4 regions of the Pseudomonas sp. LBUM1666 genome follow, and region 1 is predicted to be linked to each of the others. Evidence: predicted binding sites of a transcription regulator. Region 1 holds the regulator's gene; each other region holds the start of a gene.
What was found. Region 1 encodes FliA, which starts transcription of late flagellar genes. Its sites were predicted from a motif close to CTAAAGTTTNNNNNNNNNNNGCCGNTAA; they were not measured.
Positions count from the first base shown of each region.

Region 2: a site for FliA is predicted at 1,975-2,002, ahead of ACA056_RS14820 (methyl-accepting chemotaxis protein). Genes of this name have one in related genera too.
Region 3: a site for FliA is predicted at 1,741-1,768, ahead of flgM (flagellar biosynthesis anti-sigma factor FlgM). Genes of this name have one in related genera too.
Region 4: a site for FliA is predicted at 2,069-2,096, ahead of ACA056_RS00615 (methyl-accepting chemotaxis protein). Genes of this name have one in related genera too.

Region 1 covers NZ_CP166789.1:4,565,890-4,569,353, forward strand. The annotation lists gene ACA056_RS20880 (protein phosphatase CheZ) at 1-698, opposite strand, end outside; gene ACA056_RS20885 (chemotaxis response regulator CheY) at 729-1,100, opposite strand; gene fliA (RNA polymerase sigma factor FliA) at 1,268-2,008, opposite strand; gene fleN (flagellar synthesis regulator FleN) at 2,005-2,835, opposite strand; gene flhF (flagellar biosynthesis GTPase FlhF) at 2,952-3,464, opposite strand, start outside.
Region 2 covers NZ_CP166789.1:3,271,499-3,274,962, forward strand. The annotation lists gene ACA056_RS14800 (LysR substrate-binding domain-containing protein) at 1-227, shown strand, start outside; gene ACA056_RS14805 (MmcQ/YjbR family DNA-binding protein) at 224-583, shown strand; gene ACA056_RS14810 (DUF1294 domain-containing protein) at 580-1,008, opposite strand; gene ACA056_RS14815 (undecaprenyl-diphosphate phosphatase) at 1,005-1,835, opposite strand; gene ACA056_RS14820 (methyl-accepting chemotaxis protein) at 2,130-3,464, shown strand, end outside.
Region 3 covers NZ_CP166789.1:1,516,937-1,520,400, reverse strand. The annotation lists gene ACA056_RS06860 (chemotaxis protein CheV) at 1-810, opposite strand, end outside; gene flgA (flagellar basal body P-ring formation chaperone FlgA) at 893-1,654, shown strand; gene flgM (flagellar biosynthesis anti-sigma factor FlgM) at 1,805-2,131, shown strand; gene ACA056_RS06845 (flagella synthesis protein FlgN) at 2,180-2,647, shown strand; gene ACA056_RS06840 (flagellar brake protein) at 2,739-3,464, shown strand, end outside.
Region 4 covers NZ_CP166789.1:122,215-125,678, forward strand. The annotation lists rRNA gene ACA056_RS00595 (23S ribosomal RNA) at 1-210, shown strand, start outside; rRNA gene rrf (5S ribosomal RNA) at 369-484, shown strand; rRNA gene rrf (5S ribosomal RNA) at 591-706, shown strand; partial or broken gene ACA056_RS00610 (TonB-dependent receptor domain-containing protein) at 965-1,979, opposite strand; gene ACA056_RS00615 (methyl-accepting chemotaxis protein) at 2,213-3,464, shown strand, end outside.

The DNA of each region.
Region 1 (3,464 bases):
CCCTGAGAGAGATGTTTTTGCGGATCTTTTTCTGCCAGCATCGCTTCACGGTCATGTTCGATGCCCGCAAAGCGGTCCACCTGACTGGCCATAAGCACGAGCTTGAGCAGGTTGCTTTCAACTTCGGTGACCAATTGGGTCACACGCTTGATCACCTGACCGGTGAGGTCCTGGTAATCCTGAGCGAGCAGAATGTCGTTGAGGTTGCTCGACACAACGCGATTGTCTTCGCTGCTGCGTGTCAGGAAACCGTCGACTCGCCGGGCCAGTTCGCGGAACTCTTCAGCCCCGACTTCGCGACGCATGAACCGTCCCCAATCGGTGCTCAAGGCCTGGGCTTCGTTGCTCAGGCCGTTGACCAGCGGCGTGGCGTTTTCCACCAGGTCCATGGTGCGGTTGGCAGCAGCCTCGGTCAGCTTGACCACATAACCCAGACGCTCGGTGGCATCCGTGATCTGCGAGACTTCCTCCGCTTGCGGCATGTGCGGGTCAATCTGGAAATTGACGATCGCGCTATGCAGCTCGCGGGTGAGCTTGCCCACTTCCTGATACAGGCCACGGTCACGGGTCTGATTGAGCTCATGGATCAGTTGCACAGCGTCGCCGAACCTGCCTTTTTCAAGGCTTTCGACCAGTTCGACCGCGTGTTTTTTCAGAGTCGATTCGAAATCGCCCTGTGAAGACTCGTTATGCTCCATAGCTCCCCCGTGGCGCAGTGGCTTCGCACATCAACCGATGCGTTCGAAAATCTTCTCGATTTTTTCTTTTAACGCCTGGGCCGTGAAGGGCTTGACCACATAGCCGTTAACACCGGCCTGGGCTGCCTCGATGATCTGCTCGCGCTTGGCTTCAGCGGTCACCATCAGCACCGGCAGGTGCTTGAGCTTTTCATCGGCACGCACGTGGCGCAGCAGGTCGATACCGGTCATGCCAGGCATGTTCCAGTCTGTTACCAGAAAGTCGATGCTGCCGCTGTTGAGAACCGGAATGGCGGTAGTGCCATCGTCGGCCTCGACCGTGTTGGTGAACCCAAGGTCACGCAACAGGTTTTTAATGATCCGCCGCATCGTTGAGAAGTCATCAACGATGAGGATTTTCATGTTCTTGTCCAATTCGACCTCCAAGCAGTCTTAAACGCGCCCAGCACCTGGACGCGCCATTTCAATCAATCCGGCAAAGCACTCAATGACTGTCTGGAGCACAACAGATCGGGACCGGTAAGGTTCAACACCCCACCAGCCGCGTTCGCAGTGTCCCCACACTGCCTTCAGCGCGCTCGCCACTCCCCCAAACGCCCCCGCAAACGGGCCGCGCACTGGCTGTGTAACTGGCTGACCCGAGATTCGCTGACCCCCAGGACCTCACCGATTTCCTTGAGATTCAACTCTTCGTCGTAGTACAGCGCCAACACCAGTCGCTCACGCTCCGGCAAATTGGCAATCGCGTCCGCCAGCGCCGCCTGGAAGCGTTCATCTTCCAGATCGCGTGACGGCTCGAGATGAGCACTGGCGCCATCCTCGTGCAGCCCTTCGTGTTCGCCGTCCTGCAACAGATCGTCGAAACTGAATAACCGGCTGCCCAGGGTGTCGTTCAAAATCCCGTAATAATCGTCGAGACTCAATTGGAGTTCGGCCGCAACCTCGTGATCTTTAGCGTCACGACCGGTTTTAGCTTCAATCGAGCGAATCGCGTCGCTGACCATCCGGGTATTGCGGTGGACCGAACGTGGCGCCCAGTCCCCCTTGCGTACTTCATCGAGCATCGCGCCGCGGATTCGAATGCCCGCGTACGTCTCGAAACTCGCGCCTTTGCTGGCGTCGTATTTGGTCGACACTTCAAGCAGGCCGATCATCCCGGCTTGGATCAGGTCTTCGACCTGGACACTGGCTGGCAGACGCGCCAGCAAGTGGTAGGCAATGCGTTTAACCAGTGGCGCGTAACGCTCGATCAGCTCGTACTGCGCGTCACGTGCCGACTTCTTGTAGAGGTTATAGCCACCGGCTGTCATAGCACAGGTCCTGCGGTTTGTTGCACGAGGCGCTCGACGAAAAACTCCAGGTGCCCACGCGGGTTGGCAGGTAGCGGCCAGGTATCGACCTTCTGTGCAATGGCCTTGAACGCCAGTGAGCACTTGGACCGCGGGAAGGCTTCGTAAACGGCGCGCTGCTTCTGCACAGCCTTGCGCACGCTTTCGTCGTAAGGCACCGCGCCGACGTATTGTAAGGCGACGTCAAGGAAGCGATCCGTGACCTTGGTCAACTTGGCGAATAGGTTGCGCCCTTCCTGCGGACTCTGGGCCATGTTGGCCAGGACGCGGAAGCGGTTCATGCCGTAATCGCGGTTCAGCAGTTTGATCAGTGCGTAGGCGTCGGTAATCGAGGTCGGTTCGTCGCAGACCACCAGCAAGACTTCTTGCGCTGCGCGAACGAAACTGACGACCGATTCACCAATGCCCGCCGCGGTGTCGATCACCAGCACGTCGAGGTTGTCACCGATATCGCTGAACGCCTGGATCAGGCCGGCGTGTTGCGCCGGGCTCAAATGAACCATGCTCTGTGTGCCGGACGCGGCCGGGACGATGCGAATGCCGCCAGGGCCCTGCAACAGTACGTCGCGCAGCTCGCAGCGGCCTTCGATCACGTCGGCCAAAGTTCGTTTGGGTGTCAGTCCCAGCAGGACGTCGACGTTCGCCAGCCCCAGATCGGCGTCCAACAGCATGACGCGTCGACCGAGCTCTGCTAGAGCCAGGGACAAGTTCACTGACACGTTAGTCTTCCCGACGCCACCTTTGCCGCCGGTCACCGCGATCACCTGTACGGGATGCATGCTGCCCATGAATTTTCTTTACCTTGTCTTACTTAGACGGAGGCCACATTACTGGCTGCGCGTTCACTAACTGAACAATGCATGGCAGACCATCGATGTAGGTACAAAAACTGTTCATTAATACCTCAGCCGACCTGCTTGGTCGGGCTGTGGTAAATATCAGCGAACATGTCGGCCATGGCTTCTTCGCTGGGTTCTTCTTGCATTTGCACGCTGACGGCGCGACTGACCAACTGATGACGACGCGGTAGATGCAAATCATCCGGAATCCGCGGGCCATCGGTCAGGTAGGCCACCGGCAATTCATGACTGATGGCCAAGCTCAACACCTCGCCCAGACTTGCCGTTTCATCCAGTTTAGTCAGGATGCAGCCAGCGAGCCCACAACGCTTGTAACTGTGATAAGCGGCCGTTAGAACCTGTTTCTGGCTGGTGGTTGCCAAAACCAGATAATTTTTCGATTTGATGCCACGACCGGCCAGGCTTTCGAGCTGCATGCGCAGTGCCGGATCGCTGGCCTGAAGGCCCGCGGTATCGATCAGCACCACGCGTTTGCGCAGCAAAGGCTCCATCGCCTGCACCAGCGATTGGCCCGGATCGACATGCGTCACCGACACATTGAGAATCCGGCCCAACGT
Region 2 (3,464 bases), 1.3 Mb from region 1:
GCAAGGCCTGCACCCTCGCCGGCCAGGGTTTTACCATGCTGCCGATGATGTATTGCGAGCAGGAACTGGAAAACGGCTCGCTGGTGCAGTTGCTGCCCGATTGGTCGCTGCCTGGTGGCTGGCTGCAAGCGGTCTACCCTCATCGACGCGGGGTGATGCCGGCCGTACGCGCCTGGCTCGACCATTTGATCGAATCATTCAATGCCTGTGGGGACCGACTGATATGAAGGCTGGACGTATGAGCGAAGAGGATGTCGCGCAATTCTGTCTCGCGCTGCCGGGTGCACGGGAAGACTACAAGTGGGGTGGCGTACGGGTGTTTTCGATTGCAGGGAACAAGATGTTTGCCTTGCAGAATCTGCGGGGCGAATCCCTGGCCTTCAAGGTCGACAAGGACTTGTTTCTCGGTCATTGCGACCGCCCGGGAATCCGCCCGGCGCCGTATTTGGCGCGGGCTCAGTGGATCATCATGGAAACGCCCTACCCGTTGGGCCCTGAAGAGCTGCAAGGCTTGTTGCAGCGTTCCCATCAATTGGTGGTGAGCAAGTTACCCAAACGCACCCAGGTCGGACTGCTGCTTTAAAACAGCGCCAGCAGATTTGCACCCAGAAACAATTGATCGATCCAGAACACCTGGTGCAGCAGCACGATCATCCAGAACAACAGCTGAAACGACACTTTGCGCGTCTTGTGCCGAAACAGCTGCTGCGCCAGTAAGGCGCCCGGCCAGCCCCCGGCGAGTTCCACCGCATGCAACACGTTCTCCGGTATGCGCCAATGGTCGGCGCGCGCCTTGCGTTTGTCGCTCCAGTACAGCAAGAACGCCAGCAGGCTGACGACCCCGTACGCAGCCAAGGGAATCACGGAAACCCCGCGCAGCCACAACGACATCGAGCCAAACAGCGGCAGCGCGCACAGGACCGCAAACACCAACAATTTCAGCTGAAGATTGCGAAGCTCTCCTGCGGGTTTGCGTCCGGGGTTGTTGCGCGCGCTGGCGTCATTCATGGCTTGACCGCGGTCCAGTCGACCCAGCCGAACTGCCAGGTGGCCAGGATGACCAGGCCGAACGCGATGCGATACCAGGCAAACGCCGCATAGCTGTGGCTACCGATGAACACGAGCAAGGCTCTGACGGCAATCATCGCGAAGATGAACGCCGTGACGAAACCGATCGCGAACACCGGAAAATCAGACGGAACGAACAGGTCGCGATACTTGTAGCCCGAGTACACCGCCGCGCCGACCATGGTCGGCATCGCCAGGAAGAAAGAAAACTCTGTGGCGGTCTTGCGCGACAAGCCGAACAGCAAACCGCCAATGATCGTCGAGCCGGAACGCGAGGTCCCGGGAATCATTGCCAGGCACTGGGCAAAGCCAACTTTCAGTGCGTCTTTCCAGGTGATTTCGTCGACGGTTTGGGCATGCACTTCATGCTGACGCTGCTCAGCCCACAGCATGACGATACCGCCCACGACCAACGCCGTGGCCACGGTGATCGGGTTGAACAGATACTCGTGGATCAGATCAGCGAAAATCACCCCCAATACCACGGCCGGCAGGAAGGCGATCAGCAGGTTCACGGTAAAGCGTCGAGCGCTCGGCTGGGTCGGCAAACCGATGACCACGTCGAAGATCTTGCGGCGGAACTCCCACACCACCGCCAGGATCGCGCCTAACTGGATAATGATGTTGAAGGCCATGGCCCGCTCGCCACCGAAGTCGAGCAGGTCAGCCACAATGATCTGGTGCCCGGTACTGGATATCGGCAAAAACTCCGTCAGCCCTTCTACAACCCCAAGAATCAATGCCGAAAAGGCAGTCCAAAGATCCATCAATCCCCCAAGAAGCGATGCGCCACGGCATGCCCCGTTAATATTTTTTCAGAACGTTGACTGCGATCAGCGTCGCTGCTGCACCGCGCGCACAGGATCCAGACGAAACCATAAAAATTCCGTGAAAAATCAACTTGGATTCAGGTTTTTCCGTGCGGGGCCGAAATCCTATCAGACAAGTCTGATTAACGCTGCCGCGTTATTGGACTTGGGTCGGATATGACCGATTGGCAAAGTGTGGTTGGATGCTGGCGATCATTTATTACAAGAAAAAGAAATCGGAGTGACAGCGTTATGAACAGCTTGCGCAGTATGTCGATCAGCCGACGTTTGTGGCTCATCTTGATCGTGGCCGTCCTGATGCTAATGACGTTGGGCATCTTGATGCTCAAGCAGATTCACGATGACCTGTACCACGCCAAGGCTCAGAAAACCCAGCATGTGGTGCAAACCGCCAGTGGCATTCTGACCTATTACCACGACCTCGAAACCGCCGGCACGCTCACCCGCGATGCTGCGCAGAAGCAGGCTCTGAGCGCCGTTCGCGGTCTGCGTTATGACCAGAATGACTACTTCTGGATCAATGACCTGACGCCGGTGATGATCATGCACCCGGCCAACCCGAAACTTGATGGCCAGAACCTCTCGGCGATCCGCGACCCCGACGGTTTTGCCCTGTTTAACGAAATGGTCGCCGTCGCCAAGACCAAGGGTGCCGGCACCGTCGACTATCGCTGGCCGAAACCGGGCGCCAGCGCGCCGGTAGAAAAAACTTCCTATATCAAACTTTTCGAACCCTGGGGCTGGGTGATCGGTTCTGGCGTGTACATCGATGACATGCAGGCCGAGTTCTATGGCCAGGTCTGGAAAGCATCGTTCGTGGGGCTGGTGATTGCCCTGATCATGGCGCTGCTGGTCATCCTGATTGCCCGCAGCATCGTGCGTCCACTGCAGGAAACCGTGAACGCCATGGCCAACATCGCCAGCGGTGAGAGCGACCTGACCCGCAGCCTCGACACCCATGGCCAGGATGAAGTCACGCAACTGGCACGCCACTTCAACGCCTTCACCGCCAAGCTACGACTGGTGATCAAAGAACTGCAAGTGTCCGCCAGTGCCCTGGGCCAGTCTTCCAGTGAGCTGGGCAACGACGCCGCCCAGGCCCAGCAACGCAGTCAGCAACAGTCCCAGCAAATGGAACTGGTGGCCACCGCAATCAATGAAGTGACGTATGGCGTACATGACGTCGCGAAAAACGCCGAGCACGCCGCCAGCGAAATGCGCGATGCCGAGTCTCAGGCGCAGCAAGGTCAGGTCAACATTGATGGCAGCCTGCAACAGATCGACAAGCTGTCGTCGACCATCGATCAGGCGGTGGAAGTGATTCGTACCCTGGCCGCCGAAAGCACGCAGATCGGCAGCGTTCTCGAAGTGATCCGTTCCATCGCCGAGCAAACCAACCTGCTGGCCCTCAACGCAGCCATCGAAGCCGCCCGGGCCGGCGAGCAAGGTCGCGGTTTTGCGGTGGTGGCCGATGAAGTGCGACTGCTGGCCCAGCGTACCCAGAAGTCCACGGCCGAGATCCAGTCGATGATCGAACGCCTGCAAAGCCACTCCGAAGCGGCGGTC
Region 3 (3,464 bases), 3.0 Mb from region 1:
CAACGAAGTATGCAGGATGATGTGAAGCTTTTGCATGCGAGGGTCGTTGCGGATCTCGGCCGTGAGGGTGTACCCGTCCATCTCCGGCATCTCGATGTCGGAAATCATCATCAGGAACTCTTCTTCCGGCTTCTTGCCCTCGTCGACCAGTTTGCGCAGGTAATCCAGCGCTTGCCGACCGTCGTTCAACGCCACCACTTCGACACCGACCGTCTGCAGGCAACGACTCACCTGCTTGCGCGCCACCGACGAGTCATCGACCGTCAGTACTCGCAAAGAGAGCGCCTTGTGCTGGGTTTCGACATCCACCACGCCGACGGAAATCGCTTCCGGTGTCGGCGCCACTTCTGCCAGCACTTTCTCGACGTCGATGATTTCGACTAACTGATTGTCGACCCGAGTCACAGCCGTCAGGTAATGATCGCGTCCCGTGCCCTTGGGTGGCGGATGAATCTCCTCCCAATTCATGTTGACGATGCGTTCCACCGACCGCACCAGGAAACCCTGGGTCTTGGTGTTGTACTCCGTGATGATCACGAAGGGATTGCTTTGATCTTTCAACGCACCGGAGCCGGTCGCCATGGCCAGATCAAGAATCGGAATGGTCGCCCCCCGAATATTTGCCACACCGCACACGACAGGACTGGATTTTGGCATCAGCGTCAGTTTGGGGCATTGCAGCACCTCCCGAACCTTGAACACGTTGATCCCATACAGCTGCTGGCCGTCGAGACGGAACAACAACAGCTCAAGGCGATTCTGCCCTACCAGTTGCGTGCGCTGGTTTACCGCATCCATTACACCAGCCATGCACAGACTCCTACACCAACGCTTAAGTGTGTTGCGACGCGCATTCATCACTAAACGGCACGGCGCTTGCTTTTTAACTCTTATGAACACAGAACCGACATTTTTCCGACGCCTGACATCAAACGCCCGCAAATTGCTTTGCGCGGTGTCGGCCGTCTGCCTGTTCAACGCTGGCAGCCCTGCCCTTGCTGACGCGGTTACCTTGCCTGACATGCTTATCGGCGTCACTCAGGGCTTTCTTGAATTCACCGTAGAAGACTATCTGGCCACCAGTCAAACGGAAGGCCGCTACGAGATCGAGGTCAAGCAGCTTGATCCGCGGCTGCGCATGCCCATGTGCGACAAGGAATTGACAGCGTCCCTGGAGAGCCCGGCCACGCCGCTGGGCCGGGTTACGGTCAAGGTCCGCTGCGAGGGCGCGTCGCCCTGGACGGTCTTCGTACCCGCTCAAGTGCGCCTGTTTCGCGACATTGTAACCACCACCCGCCCGCTGCGACGCGCCGGTATCGTCGAGCCCCAGGATGTGACCCTGCGCGAGCGTGACATCAGCCTGATCAGCCAGGGTTACCTGACTTCCGTCGACCAGGCGATCGGGCAGAAACTTACCCGACCAATGGTCGCCGACCAGGTCATGACCCTGGTGCACATGGAACAGGCAGAAGTCATCAGCAAGGGCGACCAGGTGGTGATTACCGCCCGTAGTGGAACGCTCAGCGTGCGCATGCCGGGTGAAGCGCTGTCCAACGGCGGCTTGCGCGAACAGATTCGGGTGAAAAACCTCAACTCCCAGCGGGTCATCAAGGCACAAGTCATCGCGCCCGGCCAGGTGGAAGTGGCCATGTAGAACACTGGCGCGCCACTCGACTGTTCCCTAGACTGTGCCCTATGCAGGGCAAGCGCTGACGCGCGCAAGCTCATTGATAATTGGGCCTAAAGTTTTTCCGGGTATGGCCGAAAACATGGCAAGCGTCCAAATACCCAGAGGTTTTTTGTCATGGTCATCGATTTCAGCCGTTTAAACAGTTCCTCGTCACTTACCGGTAGTACACGTACCAGCACCGCGAAGGAAACCGCCGAAGCCGGCAAACCCGCACCGCTGAATACCCCGGCCGAACAGGCCAGTACCGTTAAAAGCGGGGAATCGGTACATCTCAGCAATGAGGCTCAACAGTTGCAGAAGGTCACTGACAAGCTGCGCGATCAGCCTGCCGTCGACAACGCCCGCGTGGCCGAGTTGAAAGCAGCGATTGCCGATGGCAGCTACAAAGTCGACAGCAACCGTGTAGCCAGCAAACTGCTCAACTTCGAAGCCCAGCGCTAGGCCAAGGCCTGCGCCAGGCTTTTGGACGCTTAAAACCCAAGGCCAGCCATGCACGACACTAATTTACTGCAACTGATCACCGACGATTTCGCTCCAGCACAGCACTTGCTGGAGTTACTGCAAACCGAGTCCCTCGCCTTGCACGGTCGCGACATGCCACTGCTCGAAGAGATTCTGGCGCAGAAACAGGCATTGATCATTTTGCTCGATCAGCATGGCCGCAAGCGCAGTGAAATCCTCGACAGCCTCAACCTGCCGACCAATCGCGACGGCCTGGAGCAACTTGCCAGCCATTCGAGCATTGGCGCTCAGCTGTTGGAGCAGAGCGATGTATTGACCGATCTTCTGGCTCAGTGCCAGGCGGCCAACGTCAAGAATGGCCAGTCGATCCTGGTACAACAGGCCGCGACGGCCAATCAGCTGAAAATCCTCAACGGCGGTGAGCCGCCAGCGCTCTACGATGCGCGCGGATCAACCTCCATGCTTGCGAAGCCACGCCCGCTCAGTCAGGCTTGAGCCTGCTGAAAAGCGCGCACTATCAAGACGCGCAACATGCTGGCAATATGCTGGCCAGTCGTAGTCATATTTGTCTGGAGATTGATGAACCGTGTTCAATGCCTTAAGCGCGGAAGATGCTCCGCAGCCACCCAAGGTGCTCACCACGCCCCTTGAGATCTCCGGCAACCTGCGTCAGCTGCAAGACAGCCACGATCCGCTGATCATCACGTTCCATGAGCGCAGCCAGCGCTTCCAGAGTTATCTGGTGGACCTTGACCGTGAAAGCAACATGATGGCCCTGGATGAAATGATTCCCCGCGACGGTGAACGCTTCCTGCTGGCTGGCGAACCATTCAAGGTCGAAGGCTTTCATGACGGCGTGCGTATTGCCTGGGAAAGCAACGGCCCGTTGACCATCGACGAATCCGGTGGCGGTCGCTGCTACCGTGGCGCCCTGCCCGCCGAGGTGGTTTACCACCAGCGTCGTAATGCATTCCGCGCAGCGTTGAAGCTGGCACAACTGGTCAACGTCGATCTGGGTGGTGAAAAGCTCAAGTCGCCGATCAGCGGCAAGCTATTGGACATCTCCGCCACCGGCTGCAAGTTGCGCTTCGAAGGCGACATCACGGACAGCCTGCAACTGGGCCAGGTCTATGACCGCTTCGTCGCCGCCCTGCCCTTTGGCAACATGACGGCACCCGTCGAGCTGCGTTACCTGCACTTCGAAGAAAGGATCTCCATCACCTTCGCCGGCGTACGCTTTCACAACATGAGCGGGCTGGTGCAGCGGCAGGTCGAGCGGTTCGTCTATCAGCTTCAGCGCGAAGCGCGGCGC
Region 4 (3,464 bases), 1.8 Mb from region 1:
TTGTCACGCCAGTGGCATTGCCGGGTAGCTATGTTCGGAATAGATAACCGCTGAAAGCATCTAAGCGGGAAACTAGCCTCAAGATGAGATCTCACTGGGACCTTGAGTCCCCTGAAGGGCCGTCGAAGACTACGACGTTGATAGGTTGGGTGTGTAAGCGCTGTGAGGCGTTGAGCTAACCAATACTAATTGCCCGTGAGGCTTGACCATATAACACCCAAGCAATTTGTGAACTCGAAAGAGGCCAGATTGCGGTGTGTGAAGACGAAACGAACCGAAAGTTCGAGATACTCACAAAACACCGAAAGCTATCACATACCCAATTTGCTGAAGCGAGGCCAGCTGGCCACGACTCAGTACCCGAATTTCTTGACGACCATAGAGCATTGGAACCACCTGATCCCATCCCGAACTCAGCAGTGAAACGATGCATCGCCGATGGTAGTGTGGGGTTTCCCCATGTGAGAGTAGGTCATCGTCAAGATTAAATTCCGAAACCCCTATCTGCGTATGCAGGTAGGGGTTTTGTTTTAGTAGAAGTCACCAATTTTTCTGGCACGTTACGCTGTAACGGGCTGGTCACAGAATTTCTTGACGACCATAGAGCATTGGAACCACCTGATCCCATCCCGAACTCAGCAGTGAAACGATGCATCGCCGATGGTAGTGTGGGGTTTCCCCATGTGAGAGTAGGTCATCGTCAAGATTGAATTCCGAAACCCCTGTCTGCTAACGCAGACAGGGGTTTTGTCGTTTTGGGCTCGCTAAACGCTCAGAAACGCCATCCTCCAAACCAGTTGAATGTTCCCACAGAGACGACAAACTCAGCCCCCGAATTCAGGCGCTGGCTTTGTTGGAATGACGAGGGATTAGAACTGGTAGCTTACCGTCGCGGTGACATTGCGTTCTTCGCCCAGGTAGCAGAAATTCAGACTGGCACATCAGGCCACATAGGACTCCTTGGGGAGTTCGGGTTGAACGACTCGGAGTAGCTGATGTAAGGCGCAATGCCGTTATCGAACAGATACAACGCCCCGGCGCGACCAGTCAGCTTGGTGTGTTTGTCACTGATTTCAGTGCCCTCAGGCCGGCCAGTTTCAGCCAGCCGATTCTCATCGGACGTTTCGACCCAGGCTTGGCGCACACCAAGCAAGAAGCGCCACTGGTCCATTTCGATCAGGTCCAGCAGGTAAACGCCGGTTTGTTCTCAGCAACGCAAGTAACTGGTTGGACTGTAGAATTCGATATCCGAATTTCCATACACAGGGTTGAACGCATCAATCGGTGCAAGACCACCGCTGGTCCAGTCGACCACGGTTTTGCGACGCTGGTAGTCCGTGCCCATCAGTACAGTGTGTTTGGTTGCACCGGTGAAGAACTCCGCTTGCAGCATGTAATCGACAATGAATGCATGAAGTTTTTCATCGCCACCGGTGTAATAACGATTCAACTCATTACTGGGACTGCTGATCGCGCGGGAAGCCCTCAATGCTCGGTTCTCCCTCGAAGAAGTGGGGGGAGATCCGATTCCCATTGCGCTGATGAATTGTGCCGTCGGCCGGCACGCCACCGTGATAACCACCGTCCGGGTCGTGTTGTAAATGCGCTTGGAGGGTCAGCGAGGTGTCTTCGGTAAAATCGATGCTCACCGTAGGCGCGAGGGCGAAGCGTTTTTCTTTGTTGTGATCGAACTGTGTGTCGGACTGATCCGTCAGCCCTGTCAGGCGATAGGCGATGAGTTCGTCGTCGTCCACAGGGCCGCTGAAGTCGAAACCCATACTGCGCTGACCCTGAGTGCCCACCGTGGCTTGGACCTGGTGATAGCCTCATACAGCGGCCTCTTGCTGGTTAGCGGCTACCAGGCCGCCGGGTGAGCTGCGACCATAGAGCACCGATGACGGAACCGAACCATCGTTGAAGCCGCGCAGCGCCACGTAGTCATAACGGTGGGTGGCGCTGTAATGGTTGGTCAGTACGCCTGTACTGCAAACTCAGAGTACTGATCAGCCGCTCTGGAACGCCGTTCGGCGGGTAACTGACAGGAATGCCGACCATTTCGTACAAACGCCTAAGATTTCTCCGGTTTGTGCCGAAAGCCTGAGGAGACATGCGTGCACCAAAGTAGAGCGGCCCCAGAGCCCTGCCTGCGCTGTTACATGGAATGTTGCAACCCGGAACGCATCCCCACTTTTTGCATAAGAAGTCCCATGAAATGAATCTCAAATTCAGCCATAAAATCCTTCTGGCCGCCTCCGGCGTCGTGGTGCTGGCTTTTGCGTTGTTCACTTTGTACAACGACTATCTGCAGCGAAACACCATCCGTCAAAACCTCGAATCAAGCGTCCAGCAGGCCGGCGATCTGACCGCCAGCAGCGTGCAGAACTGGATGAGCGGCCGCGTGCTGGTGCTGGAAAACCTCGCGCAAAACGTCGCCCATCAAGGCGCCACTGCCGACCTCCCTGGGCTGGTCAATCAACCGGCCCTGACCTCGAACTTCCAGTTCACCTACGTGGGCCAGGCCAATGGCGTGTTCACTCAGCGCCCGGACGCGAAGATGCCTGACGGTTATGATCCGCGTCAGCGTCCCTGGTACAAACAGGCCGTGGCTGCCGACAAGACTATGCTGACCCCGCCTTACATGGCTGCCGTCGGTGGCCTGGTGGTGACCATCGCCCTGCCGGTGAAAAAGAACGGCGAGTTGCTCGGCGTAGTCGGTGGTGACCTGAGCCTGGAAACCCTGGTGAAGATCATCAATTCGGTGGACTTCGGTGGCATCGGCCACGCATTCCTGGTCAGCGCCGACGGTCAGGTGATCGTCAGCCCGGACAAAGATCAGGTGATGAAAAACCTGAAGGACATCTACCCGAATGCCGGTGTGCGCATCGAGAAGGGCAATCAGGAAGTCACCCTGAACAAGCAGGACCGTATTCTTTCGTTCACGCCGGTCAGTGGTTTGCCGAATGCCGAGTGGTACATCGGTCTGTCGATCGACAAGAACAAGGCCTACGCACCACTCAGCCAGTTCCGCACTTCTGCGCTGATCGCGATGTTCATCGCCGTGACGGCCATTGCCGTGCTGCTGAGCCTGCTGATCAACGTGCTGATGCGTCCGCTGACCACCATGGGTCGTGCGATGCAGGACATTGCTCAAGGTGAGGGCGATCTGACTCGACGTCTGGCCGTGGAAAGCAAAGACGAATTCGGCGAACTGGGCGGTTCGTTCAACCAGTTCGTGGAGCGAATTCACGCGTCGATTTCCGAAGTGTCGTCGGCAACCCGCCAGGTTCACGACCTGTCGCAACGGGTGATGGCTTCGTCCAACGCTTCGATCGTCGGCTCCGACGAGCAAAGTGCCCGCACCAACAGTGTGGCTGCGGCGATCAACCAGTTGGGCGCCGCTACCCAGGAAATCGCCCGCAACGCCGCCGATGCTTCCCAGCACGCCAGCGGCGCGAGCGAGCAGG